2 regions of the Streptomyces sp. NBC_00385 genome follow, and region 1 is predicted to be linked to the other one. Evidence: predicted binding sites of a transcription regulator. Region 1 holds the regulator's gene; the other holds the start of a gene.

The links. Region 1 encodes HrcA, which represses chaperone genes, less so after heat shock. Its sites were predicted from a motif close to TTNGCACTCNGNNNNNCNGAGTGCNAA; they were not measured.
Region 2: a site for HrcA is predicted at 2,876-2,902, ahead of groL (chaperonin GroEL). Genes of this name have one in related genera too.

Annotation. Positions count from the first base shown of each region.
Region 1 is NZ_CP107951.1:5,916,443-5,924,367, forward strand. It holds gene hemW (radical SAM family heme chaperone HemW) at 1-31, shown strand, start outside; gene OG959_RS26420 (DUF3097 domain-containing protein) at 220-1,044, opposite strand; gene OG959_RS26425 (MBL fold metallo-hydrolase) at 1,070-1,801, opposite strand; gene hrcA (heat-inducible transcriptional repressor HrcA) at 1,987-3,003, shown strand; gene dnaJ (molecular chaperone DnaJ) at 3,004-4,140, shown strand; gene OG959_RS26440 (nitronate monooxygenase) at 4,254-5,327, shown strand; gene OG959_RS26445 (16S rRNA (uracil(1498)-N(3))-methyltransferase) at 5,324-6,070, shown strand; gene OG959_RS26450 (hypothetical protein) at 6,143-6,679, shown strand; gene OG959_RS26455 (S41 family peptidase) at 6,812-7,925, shown strand, end outside.
Region 2 is NZ_CP107951.1:3,788,872-3,796,796, forward strand. It holds gene OG959_RS16610 (alpha/beta hydrolase family protein) at 1-935, shown strand, start outside; gene groL (chaperonin GroEL) at 1,089-2,714, opposite strand; gene OG959_RS16620 (cold-shock protein) at 3,081-3,287, opposite strand; gene OG959_RS16625 (MoaD/ThiS family protein) at 3,733-4,011, opposite strand; gene thrC (threonine synthase) at 4,053-5,348, opposite strand; SAM riboswitch class I at 5,366-5,492, opposite strand; gene OG959_RS16635 (glucosyl-3-phosphoglycerate synthase) at 5,646-6,593, shown strand; gene OG959_RS16640 (alpha,alpha-trehalose-phosphate synthase (UDP-forming)) at 6,647-7,925, shown strand, end outside.

The DNA.
Region 1 (7,925 bases):
GGATGCGGTGGTGCGGGACCTGGTGGACTGAGGGGGGAGGGGGTGCGGGGCCGCGTGTCGCGTGGCGGGGTGGCGCCTGCGGCGGGCCTGTTCCCCTCCCCGCCCCTTCCCGTAACCGGGGCTCCGCCCCGGACCCCGCTCCTCAAACGCCGGAGGGGCTGGAGAGGCTCGGAGGGGCTGGAGAGGGTCGGAGGGGCTGGAGGACCCGGGCCACGTTCCTCAGGTGGTGGCGGGGGCCGTCACGAAGTCGATCAGTTCCTCCACCCGGCCCAGCAGCTCCGGCTCCAGGTCCCGGTAGGAGCGGACCGTGGACAGGATCCGCTGCCAGGCCGCCCCCGTGTTCTCCGGCCATCCCAGCGACCGGCACACGCCCGTCTTCCAGTCCTGGCCGCGCGGCACCACCGGCCAGCCGGGGATCCCGACGGACGACGGCTTCACGGCCTCCCACACGTCGATGTACGGGTGGCCGACCACCAGTACGTTCCCGTCCGAGATCTGTGCCGCGATCCGGGACTCCTTGGAACCCGGTACGAGATGGTCGACCAGCACCCCGAGCCGCGCGTCCGGGCCCGGTGAGAACTCGCGCACGATCGCGGGCAGGTCGTCGATGCCCTCCAGGTACTCCACGACCACGCCCTCGATGCGCAGGTCGTCGCCCCAGACCCGCTCCACCAGCTCGGCGTCGTGCCGGCCCTCCACGTAGATGCGTCCGGCCCGCGCCACCCGGGCCCGCGCGCCGGGTACGGCCACCGAGCCGGAGGCCGTACGGGCGGGCCGGGCCGGGCCGCCCGCCGAAGGGCGCACCAGCGTGACGACCCGGCCCTCCAGCAGGAAGCCGCGTGGTGTCATCGGGAAGACCCGGTGCTTGCCGAAGCGGTCCTCCAGGGTCACCGTCGGGCCCTCGGCCGTCTTCTCGCACCGGATCACCGCACCGCAGAAGCCCGTGACGGCCTCCTCGACGACCAGATCCGGATCGGCGGGCACCTCGGGAGCGGGGGCGGACTTCTTCCACGGCGGGGTCAGGTCCGGCTGGTAGCTGCGCATCGGACGACGATAAGGCGGGAGCGGCTCACGACACGCCGAACCGGGCAGCCAGCTGATCGCGCTGTTCCCGTACGAACGCGGCGTCCACCACGGCCCCGTGCCCCGGCACGTACAGCGCGTCCTCGCCGCCCAGCTCCAGCAGCCGGTCCAGCGCCGCCGGCCAGCGCGCCGGGAACGCGTCCGGGCCCGCCTGCGGTTCACCGGACTCCTCGACCAGGTCGCCGCAGAACACCACCGCGTGCGAGCCGGAGAGACCGGGGACCAGCACCGCGAGATCGTGGCCGCTGTGCCCCGGGCCCGCGTTCACGAGCAGCACCTCACGCCCGCCGCCCAGGTCGAGCGTCCATTCGGCGCGCACCTCGTGATGCGGCGCCACCAGCACGTCGGCGGACTCGGCCGCGTCGTGCTCGGGCAGACCGTGCCGCACCGCGTCGGCATGCAGCTCGTCCGCCCCGCGCCCCAGCAGTCCTGCCATGCCCCCGGCGCCGTACACCTGCGCCCCGGCGAAGGCCGCCGTGCCCAGCACATGATCGAAATGGGGGTGGCTGAGTGCGATATGCGTCACCCTCCGGCCCAGCAGGGCCTGCGCCTGGCCGCGGACTTCGGCCGCTTCACGGAGTGACGACCCGGTGTCGCAGAGCAGCACGCCGTCCGTCCCCGCCACCAGGGCGACCGTTGCATCCCACACCGGAAGGCGTCGCCGGCCCATTCCGTGTCCGAGTCGCTCCCAGCCGAACTCTTCCCAAGAGGCGTCCATACAGCGACGCTATCGGCAACGACCTGCGCAGTCTCGCGGTAGCGTGGCCGGTCGCCCTTGCTAGGGGGCTACCCCGTCGCCGTACACTGGCCGGGGGATTGCTGGCACTCGTACGCACAGAGTGCCAGGGACAGACCCGGGAACGGCCCGAGAACCACCGAGGTACACAGCTGGAGGTGTGCGCGATGCTCAGCGAACGCAGACTCGAAGTGCTGCGCGCCATCGTCCAGGACTATGTCGGCACCGAGGAGCCCGTCGGCTCCAAGGCGCTCACGGAGCGGCACAAGCTGGGGGTCTCCCCGGCCACCGTCCGTAACGACATGGCGGTGCTGGAGGACGAGGGCTTCATCGCCCAGCCGCACACCAGCGCGGGACGCATCCCGACGGACAAGGGTTACCGGCTCTTCGTCGACAAGCTCGCGGGCGTCAAGCCCCTGTCGTCGCCGGAGCGCCGTGCCATTCAGAATTTCCTCGACGGCGCGGTCGACCTCGACGATGTCGTGGGACGTACCGTACGGCTGCTCGCGCAGCTGACCCGGCAGGTCGCCGTCGTGCAGTACCCCTCGCTGACCCGCTCGACGGTGCGGCACGTGGAACTGCTGTCCCTGGCCCCCGCCCGGCTGATGCTCGTGCTGATCACGGACACCGGCCGGGTCGAACAGCGGCTGGTCGACTGCCCCGCGCCGTTCGGTGAGACCTCTCTCGCCGATCTGCGGGCCCGGCTCAACAGCCGGGTCGTGGGACGCCGTTTCGCGGACGTTCCGCAACTGGTGCAGGACCTGCCGGAATCCTTCGAGAGCGAGGACCGGGGAACCGTGTCCACCGTGCTCTCGATCCTCCTCGAATGCCTCGTCGAGGAGACGGAGGAGCGGCTGATGATCGGCGGCACCTCCAACCTCACCCGTTTCGGGCACGACTTCCCTGTGATGATCCGGCCGGTGCTGGAGGCATTGGAGGAGCAGGTCGTGCTGCTGAAGCTGCTCGGTGAGGCCAAGGACTCGGGCATGACCGTACGTATCGGGCACGAGAACGCCCACGAGGGGCTCAACTCCACGTCCGTCGTCGCGGTCGGCTACGGTTCGGGCGACGAGGCAGTCGCCAAACTCGGCGTGGTCGGACCGACCCGCATGGACTACCCCGGAACGATGGGAGCGGTACGCGCAGTGGCACGTTACGTCGGACAGATCCTGGCGGAGTCGTAAGTGGCCACGGACTACTACGCCGTACTCGGCGTGCGCCGCGACGCTTCGCAGGACGAGATCAAGAAGGCTTTCCGGAGGCTCGCCCGCGAGCTGCACCCGGATGTGAACCCCGATCCGAAGACCCAGGAGCGGTTCAAGGAGATCAACGCCGCTTACGAGGTGTTGTCGGACGCTCAGAAGAAGCAGGTCTACGACCTCGGCGGCGACCCGCTGTCCGCCTCCGGAGGCGGTGGCGCGGGCGGATTCGGACAAGGCGGCTTCGGCAACTTCTCCGACATCATGGACGCGTTCTTCGGCACGGCGTCGCAGCGCGGACCCCGTTCGCGCACCCGCCGCGGGCAGGACGCCATGATCCGGCTGGAGATCGACCTCTCCGAGTCGGCCTTCGGTACGACCAAGGACATCCAGGTCGACACGGCCGTCGTCTGTACGACCTGTAGTGGCGAGGGTGCCGCACCCGGCACCTCCGCCCAGACCTGTGACATGTGCCGCGGCCGCGGCGAGGTCTCCCAGGTCACCCGGTCGTTCCTCGGCCAGGTCATGACCTCGCGGCCCTGCCCCCAGTGCCAGGGCTTCGGTACGGTCGTGCCGACGCCGTGCCCGGAGTGCGCCGGTGACGGCCGGATCCGCTCAAGGCGCACGCTCACCGTGAAGATCCCCGCCGGTGTCGACAACGGCACCCGCATCCAGCTCGCGGGCGAGGGCGAGGTCGGCCCCGGTGGCGGCCCCGCCGGCGATCTCTACGTCGAGATCCACGAGCTGCCGCACGCCGTGTTCCAGCGGCGCGGCGACGATCTGCACTGCACGGTCACCATCCCCATGACGGCGGCGGCCCTCGGCACCAAGGTGCCGCTGGAGACGCTCGACGGACTGGAGGAGGTCGACATCCGGCCGGGCACCCAGTCCGGCCAGTCCGTCCCGCTGCACGGGCGCGGCATCACGCACCTGCGCGGCGGCGGTCGCGGCGACCTCATCGTGCACGTCGAGGTGATGACCCCGACCAAGATGGACCCGGAGCAGGAGCGCCTGCTGCGCGAGCTGTCGAAGCTGCGCGGCGAGGAGCGGCCCACCGGGCAGTTCCAGCCCGGGCAGCAGGGTCTGTTCTCGCGGCTGAAGGACGCGTTCAACGGCCGCTAGATCCATGCGACGATGCGGTACGGGCCCGGTTTCCGGGCCCGTACCGCATTGCGGACAAAACGTTGCAGCGGGGTGCGCATCACGGGGCAGGGGCGACATGACACGATGCGGTCATGTCATCCGCGTTGACCGATCTCTGCCGGTTTCCGATCGTGCAGGCCCCGATGGCGGGCGGACCCTCCTGTCCGCAGCTCGTCGCGGCCGTCGCCGAGGCCGGCGGGCTCGGCTTCCTGGCCGCCGGGTACAAGACCGCGGACGGCATGTACAACGAGATCAAACAGGTCCGCGGGCTCACCGGTCAGCCCTTCGGCGTCAACCTCTTCATGCCGCAGCCGAACCTCGCCGACCCGGCCGCCATCGAGGTGTACCGGCACCAGCTCGCGGGCGAGACCTCCTGGTACGAGACCCCGCTCGGTGACACCGACGGCTGCGGCGACGACGGCTACGAGGCCAAGCTCGCCATCCTGCTGGAGGACCCGGTCCCGGTCGTCTCCTTCACCTTCGGCTGCCCCTCCCGCGACACCCTCGACGCGTTCGCCGCGGCGGGCACGTACACCGTCGTCACGGTCACCTCGCCCGAGGAGGCCCAGGCCGCCCAGTGGGCGGGCGCCGACGCCGTCTGCGCCCAGGGCGTCGAGGCGGGCGGCCACCAGTCCACGTTCCGCGACGACCCGCAGGCCGACGGCTCCGGAACCGGGCTGCTCTGCCTGGTGGCCCAGGTCCGCGAGACCGTGCAGATACCGGTCATCGCCGCGGGCGGCCTGATGCGCGGCTCCCAGATCGCCGCGGTACTGGCGGCGGGCGCCGATGCCGCCCAGCTCGGCACCGCCTTCCTGGTCTGCCCCGAATCGGGCGCCCATCTGCTGCACAAGCAGGCACTGACCAACCCGCTCTTCGTCCGCACCACCCTGACCCGGGCCTTCTCCGGCCGTCCGGCCCGCGGCCTGGTCAACCGCTTCGTGCGCGAGCACGGACCGTACGCCCCCGCCGCCTACCCGCAGGTGCACCATCTGACGTCCGTGCTGCGCAAGGCGGCGGCCAAGGCCGGGGACGCGCAGGGCATGGCACTGTGGGCGGGGCAGGGACACCGGATGGCACGCGAACTGCCCGCGGGCCGGCTGGTCGGGCTGCTCGCCGAGGAACTGGACGCCGCACGGACGGCACTGAGCACGAGGAGCACACAGTGACGGCACCCGTCTTCGTCGTCGACCGGATGCCGCAGGGGCCCGGGTTCGTCCTGGAAGGCCCCGAAGGCCGGCACGCCGTCTCGGTGAAACGCCTGCACGCCGGGGAGGACGTCGTCCTGACGGACGGCCAGGGGTTCTGGGCGGAGGGCGTCGTGATGGCCGCCGAGGGCAAGGACCGGTTGGTGATCACCGACCTGGAGTCCGTCCACGAGGAACCCCGTCCCGACGTCCGCATCACCGTCGTCCAGGCGCTGCCCAAGGGAGACCGCGGCGAACTCGCCGTCGAGACGATGACGGAGACCGGCGTCGACGCGATCGTGCCGTGGCAGGCCGCGCGCTGCATCACGCAGTGGAAGGGCGACCGCGGCCTCAAGTCCCTGGCGAAGTGGCGCAGTACGGTCCGCGAGGCCGGAAAGCAGTCGCGCCGGGTCCGCTTCCCGGACGTGGCGGGCGCGATGACGACCAAACAGGTGGCCGCGCTTCTGGCCACCGCCGACTTCGCGGCCGTGCTGCACGAGGACCAGGACTACGACAGTGAGCCGCTGGCCACCGTCGCCCTGCCCGAGAAGGGCGAGATCGTGCTGGTCGTAGGTCCCGAAGGAGGCGTGTCGCCGGACGAGTTGGCCGTCTTCGCCGCCGCCGGTGCCCGCACCTGCCGGCTCGGACCGACCGTACTGCGCACCTCGACGGCGGGCACCGCGGCGACAGCGTTGCTGCTGGGGCGCACGGGCCGCTGGTCCTAGGACCTTCGCTCCGGGGCAGTTGTGGCCACAAGCGGTCTACCGCTCCGCGAGGAGCGGTGGGAAGCTGCCCTTATGGGGACATCAAGGGCATGGGGTCGCCGGGCGACCCGTCGCTTTCCGGCCGCGGTCTGCCTCGCGGTCGCCGCTGTCGCGGGCCTCACCGCCTGCGAACCCGCGGACGGGCTGAACACCGCGTCCATCGCCGTGACCACGGACCGCACCGCCACCCGCGCCCTGGAACACGAGGGCGTCGACGTGCAGTGGCTGACCTGCACGGCGAAAGTCGGCGGGGACGGTGCGAAGTCGTCGTCCGCACGAGCTGTTTCGGCGACCGCCTCCACGCGCCGCGTCGCCGACGTCGACTGCAACGGCCGGACGAAGGACGGCCGGGACATCACGGTCGCCGGCGAGGTCCGGCAGGCGGTCGACGGCCGGTGCGTGCGGGGCGACCTGACCGCGAAGGCCGACGGCCGGACGGTGTTCCGGGCCAGCCTGCTCGGCAACTGCGACGCGCCGCCCTCGACCCCGGCACCGGACAGCGGCGGGGGAGGGGCCCGGCCCACGGTCACGGTGACCGTGACGGTCACCGAACAGCCCCGCGGAAAATGAGCGCGCCCGCCGGCAACCGGGCGGCCCCGTCCGCCTCTTGACGGACCCTTCGCGTGTGCCGGGCACCGACCGTACGGCGGACTCCGGCCAACTTCGTTCCGCAGGCCACAGCCGCGCCCTAGGCTGATCGGTGTGACACAGCCTTCCTACCTCCGGTACCCCCATGTCCAGGGCGATTCGATCGCCTTCACCGCCGAGGACGATGTCTGGCTCGCGCCGCTCGACGGCGGTCGAGCCTGGCGTGTCAGCGCGGACAACCGTCCCGTCACCCAGCCCCGGATATCTCCCGACGGCACCCTCGTCGCCTGGACGTCCACCCGGGACGGGGCACCCGAGGTGCATCTCGCCCCCGCCGACGGCGGCCCCTCCCGGCGGCTGACCCACTGGGGCGACGCGCGGACCGCCGTACGGGGCTGGACGCCCGACGGTGACGTGCTGGTCACCAGCACCCAGGGCCAGGTCTCGCTACGGCGTTCATGGGCCCGCGCCGTCCCGGTCGACGGCGGTCCCGCACGGACCCTGCCGTACGGACCGGTCGGCTCCCTCGCGTACGGTCCCGGCGGCCGGGTCCTGCTGCTCTCGGCCACGATGGGGCGCGAGGCCGCCACCTGGAAGCGCTACCGGGGCGGTACGGCCGGCAAGCTCTGGATCGCGGCGGAGGACGACGCGGCGGAGTTCGTACGTGTCCACGAGGAGCTCGACGGCAACATCGAGTGCCCGATGTGGGTCGGTGACCGCATCGCCTTCCTCTCCGACCACGAAGGCGTCGGCGCGCTGTACTCCTCACTCCCCGACGGCACCGGCCTGCGCCGGCACACCGGCGTCGAAGGCTTCTACGCCCGGCACGCCGCCACCGACGGCACCCGCGTCGCCTACGCGTCCGCCGGTGAACTGTGGCTCCTGGACAGCCTGGAGAGCGACGCACCCCGCCGCCTCGACATCCGGCTCGGCGGCCAGCGCGCCGACCTCCAGCCGCACCCCGTGCACGCCGGCAGTCATCTGCACACCGCGTCCCCCGACCGCACCGGCCGCGGCAGCGCCGTCGGGTCCCGGGGCGCCGTCCACTGGGTCACCCACCGCGAGGGCCCGGCCCGCGCGCTGGCCGTCGAACCCGGCGTACGGGCCAGGCTGCCGCACGCCTTCCAGGCCGACGGCGACCAGCACGTCGTCTGGGTAACCGACGCCGAGGGCGACGACGCGCTGGAGTGCGCACCGGCCACCGGGACCAGCCCCGGCGCCGTACCGC
Region 2 (7,925 bases), 2.1 Mb from region 1:
CCGCCGCGCTGAACCTGGGGATGGCGCCGGGGACGGTCGACTGGGGCGCCACGCTGAGCCATGCCCGGCAGGACGCGCCCGTGCACCCCCGGGCCGGGCGGCTGCCCGTCGTCCTCTACTCCCCCGGGCTCGGGGACCCGCGCACCTGGAACACCGCGCTGGTGGACGACCTCGCGAGCCACGGATACGCCGTCGTCACCGTCGACCACACCTACGAGGCCACCGAGGTGGAGTTCCCCGGCGGCCGGCTCGCCACCATGCGGATCTTCGACGGCGCCCCGCCCTCCGACCCGGACGCGCTCAGCGCCCTGCTGCGGAAGGTCGTGGCGGTACGGGTGGCCGATACGCGGTTCGTGCTCGACCGGCTGCCGGAGCTGAACCGGACGCGCTTCGGGGACGTACTCGATCTGCGGAGTGTCGGGATGTTCGGCCACTCCGCGGGCGGCTTCACCGCGGCCCAGGCCATGCACGACGACCGCCGGATCCGGGCGGGCATCAACATGGACGGGCAGATGGACTACGTCGGCGGGGCGCTGCCGGACGGCAGCCGGCTGAGCACGGTGGCGCTGGAGGGGCTCGACCGGCCGCTGCTGCTGATGGGGACGGAGAGCGAGGGGTCGGGCGACTACCGGCAGCAGCCGTCGTGGGCGGCGTTCTGGCGCAACACCCGCGGCTGGAAGGCGAACGTCACGCTGACCGGCTCGCGCCACGCCTCGTACACGGACGCGCAGGTGCTGCTGCCGCAGCTCGCACGGCAGGGCGCGGAACCCGGGGACGGGCTGGCGGCGGCGGTCGGGACCGTACGGCCGGACCGGGCGGCGGCTGCGGGGCGGGCGTATGTCACGTCGTTCTTCGGGCGATGGCTGCGGGGCCACGACGACCACCTGCTGGACGGTCCGTCGGACCGGTTCCCGGAGATGGTGTTCAGCAGTTAGGGCCTTTCGTCTGGATCATGCCGGGCTCGCGGGGTCCGGCCTGATCCAAACGAGAGGCCCTAGACCAGCACAGACATGACACCGGCCCCCGGGGACGAATCCCCGGGGGCCGGTGTCATGTACTGCTGTGCGGGAGCTACCGATCCGTCAGGATCAGAAGTCCATGTCACCGCCCGGCATGCCGCCCGGAGCGCCGCCGGCAGCGGCCTTCTCCGGCTTGTCGGCGATGACGGCCTCGGTGGTGAGGAAGAGCGCGGCGATGGACGCGGCGTTCTGCAGAGCGGAGCGCGTGACCTTCGCCGGGTCGAGAATGCCCTCGGCGATCATGTCGACGTACTCGCCGGTCGCGGCGTTGAGGCCGTGACCGATCGGCAGGTTGCGCACCTTCTCGACGACGACGCCACCCTCGAGACCACCGTTGACGGCGATCTGCTTGAGCGGAGCCTCCAGCGCCAGCTTGACGGCGTTGGCGCCGGTCGCCTCGTCACCCGAGAGCTCGAGCTTCTCGAAGACGGCCGAGGCCTGGAGCAGAGCCACGCCACCACCGGCGACGATGCCCTCCTCGACGGCGGCCTTGGCGTTGCGCACCGCGTCCTCGATGCGGTGCTTGCGCTCCTTGAGCTCGACCTCGGTCGCGGCACCGGCCTTGATGACGGCCACGCCGCCGGCCAGCTTCGCGAGGCGCTCCTGGAGCTTCTCGCGGTCGTAGTCCGAGTCGGAGTTCTCGATCTCGGCACGGATCTGGTTGACGCGACCCTGAACCTGGTCGCTGTCACCGGCGCCGTCGACGATCGTCGTCTCGTCCTTGGTGATGACGACCTTGCGGGCGCGGCCGAGCAGGTCGAGACCGGCGTTCTCCAGCTTGAGGCCGACCTCCTCGGAGATGACGGTGCCACCGGTGAGGATGGCGATGTCGCCGAGCATGGCCTTGCGGCGGTCACCGAAGCCCGGAGCCTTGACGGCGACGGACTTGAAGGTGCCACGGATCTTGTTGACGACCAGGGTCGACAGGGCCTCGCCCTCGACGTCCTCGGCGATGATCAGCAGCGGCTTGCCGGACTGCATGACCTTCTCGAGCAGCGGAAGGAGGTCCTTCACGTTGCTGATCTTCGAGTTCACGATCAGGATGTACGGGTCGTCCAGGGACGACTCCATGCGCTCCATGTCCGTGGCGAAGTACGCCGAGATGTAGCCCTTGTCGAAGCGCATGCCCTCCGTGAGCTCGAGCTCCAGACCGAAGGTCTGGGACTCCTCGACGGTGATGACGCCTTCCTTGCCGACCTTGTCCATGGCCTCGGCGATGAGCTCGCCGATCTGGGTGTCGGCAGCGGAGATGGAGGCCGTCGAAGCGATCTGCTCCTTGGTCTCCACGTCCTTGGCCTGCTCCAGGAGGGCGGCGGAGACGGCCTCGACGGCCTTCTCGATGCCCCGCTTGAGAGCCATCGGGTTCGCACCCGCGGCCACGTTGCGAAGGCCCTCGCGGACGAGTGCCTGAGCGAGAACGGTGGCGGTGGTCGTACCGTCGCCGGCGACGTCGTCCGTCTTCTTGGCGACCTCCTTGACCAGCTCCGCACCGATCTTCTCGTACGGGTCCTCCAGCTCGATCTCCTTGGCGATGGAAACACCATCGTTGGTGATCGTGGGGGCGCCCCACTTCTTCTCAAGGACGACGTTGCGGCCCTTGGGGCCGAGGGTGACCTTGACGGCGTCGGCGAGCTGGTTCATGCCGCGCTCAAGACCGCGCCGGGCCTCCTCGTCGAAGGCGATGATCTTGGCCATATGAAGTGGTCCTCCCGGACAGGGGTGGATTTCTCCGGACCGAGTGGCGCCCGCGACGGACGGCCTGCGTGCCTGCCGGTTCCTTGCCCCGGAGGCCTGCGGGCCTCACCGGCCCGGTCCAAGTTTCTGTCACTCTCACCCAGAGAGTGCTAAGCCAATAATTAGCACTCGACCCCCGGGAGTGCAAGCTTCCCCCTCGGGATGTGGACAGCGGCGAGGGGCACGGCGCGAGCGGCCCGGGACGCACGAAGGCCCGTACCTGTGGGTACGAGCGGCCCGGGACGCGCGGAGGGCCCGTACCTGTGGGGTACGGGCCCTCCGTGCGTGAGTAGTGTCGTCGACCGACTGCGTCGAACCCGGCCGGGCTCAGCCGACGGCGAGCTTGACCATGTCCGCCTGCGGCCCCTTCTGGCCCTGCGAGATCTCGAATTCAACTCGCTGACCCTCTTCGAGGGTGCGGTACCCGTCCATCTGGATCGCGCTGTAGTGGACGAAAACATCCGCACCACCGTCGACCGCGATGAAGCCGTACCCCTTCTCCGCGTTGAACCACTTGACGGTGCCCTGAGCCATGCCTAACTCCCCTATTACTGGCCCTTGCACAGGACCGCACTTCGCGGGCCCGGGTCAGAACTCACCCTCCGACAGGAGAGGGTGGGTGCGCCGGAACGCGTCGACCGCGGCCGAATGTATCTGCCCAACTGCCCTCTGCAACAGGTCAATCGGACGAGAATTCTGAGCAGAACCGATCGCCCGAATATGAGGAATTCATGAGATTCCAGGGCAAGTCGGGCCAGGCAAAGGCGACTTATGGCGCAAGGAGCTCGAACACTTTGGCTGCTTCTTGTCGTGGCCAGGCGCATTCTCATATGCGGGGGGCACGGGCAGCGGAGGGGACTTCCCTCACTGTACCCCGCTCAACCATGCAGAATTGCCCCCTCCGCTTCTCTTGCGGAGGGGGCAATCATGGTCACGCTGTGAAGTCGGCCCGGTGGCCGCGAAAGGCCCGGGCCGTGGCTCAGCAGCCGCCGGCGACGGCCGGGATGATGGAGATGCCCGCGCCGTCCGGGGTGACCGCGTCCAGGCCGCCCTCGAAGCGCACGTCGTCGTCGTTGACGTACACGTTCACGAAGCGGCGCAGCTTGCCCTGGTCGTCCAGGACGCGGGCGGCGATGCCCGGGTGGTCCTTCTCCAGGGACTCGATGACCTGGGAGAGGGTCGCGCCCTCGGCCGGGACCTCGGCCTGGCCGCCCGTGTAGGTGCGGAGGATGGTGGGGATACGGACCTTGACGCTCATGGTGGGTGCCCTTCCTGAAGTCTCGGGTGGTCGGAAGCTTCTCAGCTGGTGGCAGCGAGGCCCGCGGCGCGGAAGGCGTCCAGGCTCGGGCGGATCGTGGCGCTCACCTGCGAGGTGGCGGCCACGGCGTCCAGCGTCTTGAGGCCGTCACCGGTGTTCAGGACGACGGTGGTGAGCGACGGGTCGAGCAGACCGGCGTCGATCAGCTTCTTCGTCACGCCGACCGTCACGCCGCCCGCCGTCTCGGCGAAGATGCCCTCGGTGCGGGCCAGCAGCTTGATCGCGTCGACGACCTGCTCGTCGTTGACGTCCTCGACGGCGCCGCCGGTGCGGCGGGCGATGTCCAGGACGTACGGGCCGTCGGCCGGGTTGCCGATCGCCAGGGACTTGGCGATCGTGTTCGGCTTCTGCGGCCGTACGACGTCGTGACCGGCCTTGAAGGCGGTGGAGACCGGGGAGCAGCCCTCGGCCTGGGCGCCGAAGATCTTGTACGGCTTGTCCTCGACCAGCCCGAGCTTGATCAGCTCCTGGAGACCCTTGTCGATCTTCGTGAGCTGCGAGCCGGACGCGATCGGGATGACGAGTTGGTCGGGCAGCTGCCAGCCGAGCTGCTCGCAGATCTCGTAGGCCAGCGTCTTGGAGCCCTCGCCGTAGTACGGGCGCAGGTTGACGTTGACGAATCCCCAGCCCTCGCCGAGCGGGTCGCCGATGAGCTCGGAGCAGAAGCGGTTGACGTCGTCGTAGTTGCCCTCGATGCCGACCAGCTCACCGCCGTACACCGCGGCCATGACGACCTTGCCCTGCTCCAGGTCGTGCGGGATGAACACGCACGAGCGCAGACCGGCCCGGGCGGCGGCGGCGCCCACGGCGCCGGCGAGGTTACCGGTGGAGGAGCAGGACAGCGTGGTGAATCCGAAAGCGCGGGCGGCCTCGACGGCGATCGCGACGACGCGGTCCTTGAAGGAGTGCGTCGGGTTGCCGGAGTCGTCCTTGACGTACAGACCGCCGGTGACGCCCAGCTCGCGGGCGAGGTTGTCGGCCTTGACCAGCTTGGTGAAGCCGGGGTTGATGTTGGGCTTGTCCGCGACATCGGAGGGGACCGGCAGCAGCGGCGCGTAGCGCCAGATGTTGTTGGGTCCGGCCTCGATGCGCTTCTTCAGCTCGTCCGGGGAGCCGCTCGGCAGGTCGTACGCCACTTCGAGCGGCCCGAAACAGGACGCGCAGGCGAAAAGGGGGCCGAGTGCGAATCGCTCTCCGCATTCGCGGCAGGAAAGCGCCGCGGCGGGACCAAGGTCCACGGAAGTCTCGGTGGGTGCTGCAACAGTCTCGATAGCCATGATGGCGAGGCCCTTTCTCCTCATCTTCCTCGCGACGCATTTCGTCACGAGACGGAATTGGCACCTTCCCCACCTGACCTCGCGGTCGGCGGGAGGGTTGCCGGGACTTCAACGGGCCGTTCCCTCAGTCCCTCTGGATGAGCGCTGTGGCACTGGACCATGGATCCAGGCGTTTATCGGCGGATGGACCCCGGCATGCGACGGCCATCTGCGTTGTTCAAGACTGTAACCGAAGCACCGGACTGTTGAGATAGTCGTCCGTACCGCGAGATGGATCACATACAGGGAGTATCGACCGTGCTGGAAGAGGTCGAACGCTGGCTGACCAGGCGTTCCTGGTCAGCCGCCGACCGTCCGATGGACCGTCTGCTCGACGCCAGGAACGGCGCGAACGGTGCGAGCGTGAGTGTGGTGCTGCCCGCGCTGAACGAGGCGGAGACGGTCGGGGACATCGTCACGACGATCCGGCGCGAGCTCATGGAGAAGGTCCGGCTGGTCGACGAGCTCGTGGTGATCGACTCCGGTTCGACGGACGCCACCACCGAGGTCGCCCGCCGGGCCGGCGCCCGCGTCGTCCACCGCGACGCGATCCTGCCCCGCGTTCCGGCCGTCCCCGGCAAGGGCGAGGTGCTCTGGCGGTCACTCCTGGTGACCGGTGGCGACATCGTCTGCTTCATCGACGCGGACCTGAAGGACTTCTCGGCGGACTTCGTCTCCGGCATCGTCGGCCCGCTGCTGACCGATCCCTCGGTGCAGTTCGTCAAGGCCATGTACGACCGCCCGTTCGGCGACACCACCGGTCAGGGCGGCCGGGTCACCGAAATGGTGGCACGCCCGCTGCTCAATCTGCACTGGCCCCAGCTGGCCGGGTTCGTCCAGCCGCTGGGCGGCGAGTACGCCGTGCGCCGCTCGCTGCTGGAGCGGCTGCCGTTCCCGGTCGGTTACGGAGTGGAGCTGGGCCTGCTCGTCGACGCCCTGCACACGGTCGGCCTGGACGCGCTCGCCCAGGTCGACGTCGGTGTCAGGAAGCACCGCCACCAGGACGGCCAGGCGCTCGGCCGGATGGCGGCCGCCATCTACCGGACCGCTCAACTCCGCCTTTCCAGGGGGCATCTGGTCCGCCCGTCACTGACCCAGTTCGAGCGCGGTGAGCACGGGTTCGTCCCGCGCACCTACCCGGTGGACACCGAGGAACGGCCGCCGATGCGCGAGATCGAGGAGTACGTTTCACGCCGCGCGGCGTGACGTGGCCTGCTTTCGCACGTTTGGGCGGTTCATGATCGGGCTAGATTTCGCCCATGGTCTCCGAGCAAGCCCCTCAGCCCGCTGCCCAGGTACTCGTCGCGTCCAACCGCGGCCCGGTCTCGTACGCGCTGCGCGAGGACGGCACCCTCGACGCCAAGCGCGGCGGAGGCGGACTCGTCTCCGGCCTGAGCGCCGTGGACGACAAGATGTGGGTCTGCGCCGCCCTCGGGGACGGTGACCGGGAGGCGGTGCGGCGCGGGGTCGGCGAACCTGGCGTACGGATGCTCGACATCGACGCGGACGTGCACGCCGACGCGTACAACGGCATCGCCAACTCGGTGCTCTGGTTCGTCCACCACCTGCTCTACCAGACCCCCGTCGAGCCGGTCTTCGACGCGGAGTTCCGCCGGCAGTGGGCCTCCTTCGAGACCTACAACCGGGCCTTCGCCGTCGCGCTCGCCGAGGAGGCGGGCGAGGGCGCCGCGGTCCTCGTGCAGGACTACCACCTGGCGCTGGTGCCCGGGATGCTCCGCGAGCTCCGGCCCGACCTGCGGATCGGCCACTTCTCGCACACCCCGTGGGCACCCGTCGACTACTTCCGGCTGCTGCCCGACGACATCGCCGAGCAGCTGCTGCGCGGCATCCTCGGCGCGGACCGGGCGGCGTTCCTGACCCGCCGCTGGGCGGACGCGTTCATCGGCTGCTGTGCGGAGATCCTCGGGGGCACCGGGCACACCCGGATCGGGGTGCACGGCCTGGGCGCCGACGCGGACTTCCTGCGCCGCCGCGCCCATGAGGCGGATGTGGACGAGCGGATGGCGGCGCTGCGGGAGCAGGTGGGCCCCGGCCGGAAGACGATCGTGCGGGTGGACCGTACGGAACTGTCCAAGAACATCGTCCGCGGGATGCTCGCCTACCGCGCCCTGCTCGACGAGCGGCCCGAGTGGCGCGGGCGCGTCGTCCACATCGCGTTCGCCTACCCCTCGCGCCAGGACCTGGCGGTCTACCGGGAGTACACGGCCGAGGTGCAGCGCGTCGCCGACGGGATCAACGAGGCGTACGGGACGGCGGACTGGACCCCGGTCGTCCTCCACGTGAAGGACGACTTCGCCCGCTCGCTGGCGGCGTACCGGCTGGCGGACGTCGCGCTCGTCAACCCGATCCGGGACGGCATGAACCTGGTCGCCAAGGAGGTCCCCGTCGTCTCCGACGACGGCTGCGCGCTGGTGCTGTCGCGGGAGGCGGGGGCGTACGAGGAGCTGGGCGCCGACGCGATCACGGTGAACCCGTACGACGTGTCCGCCACCGCCGCGGCCCTCCACGAGGCGCTGA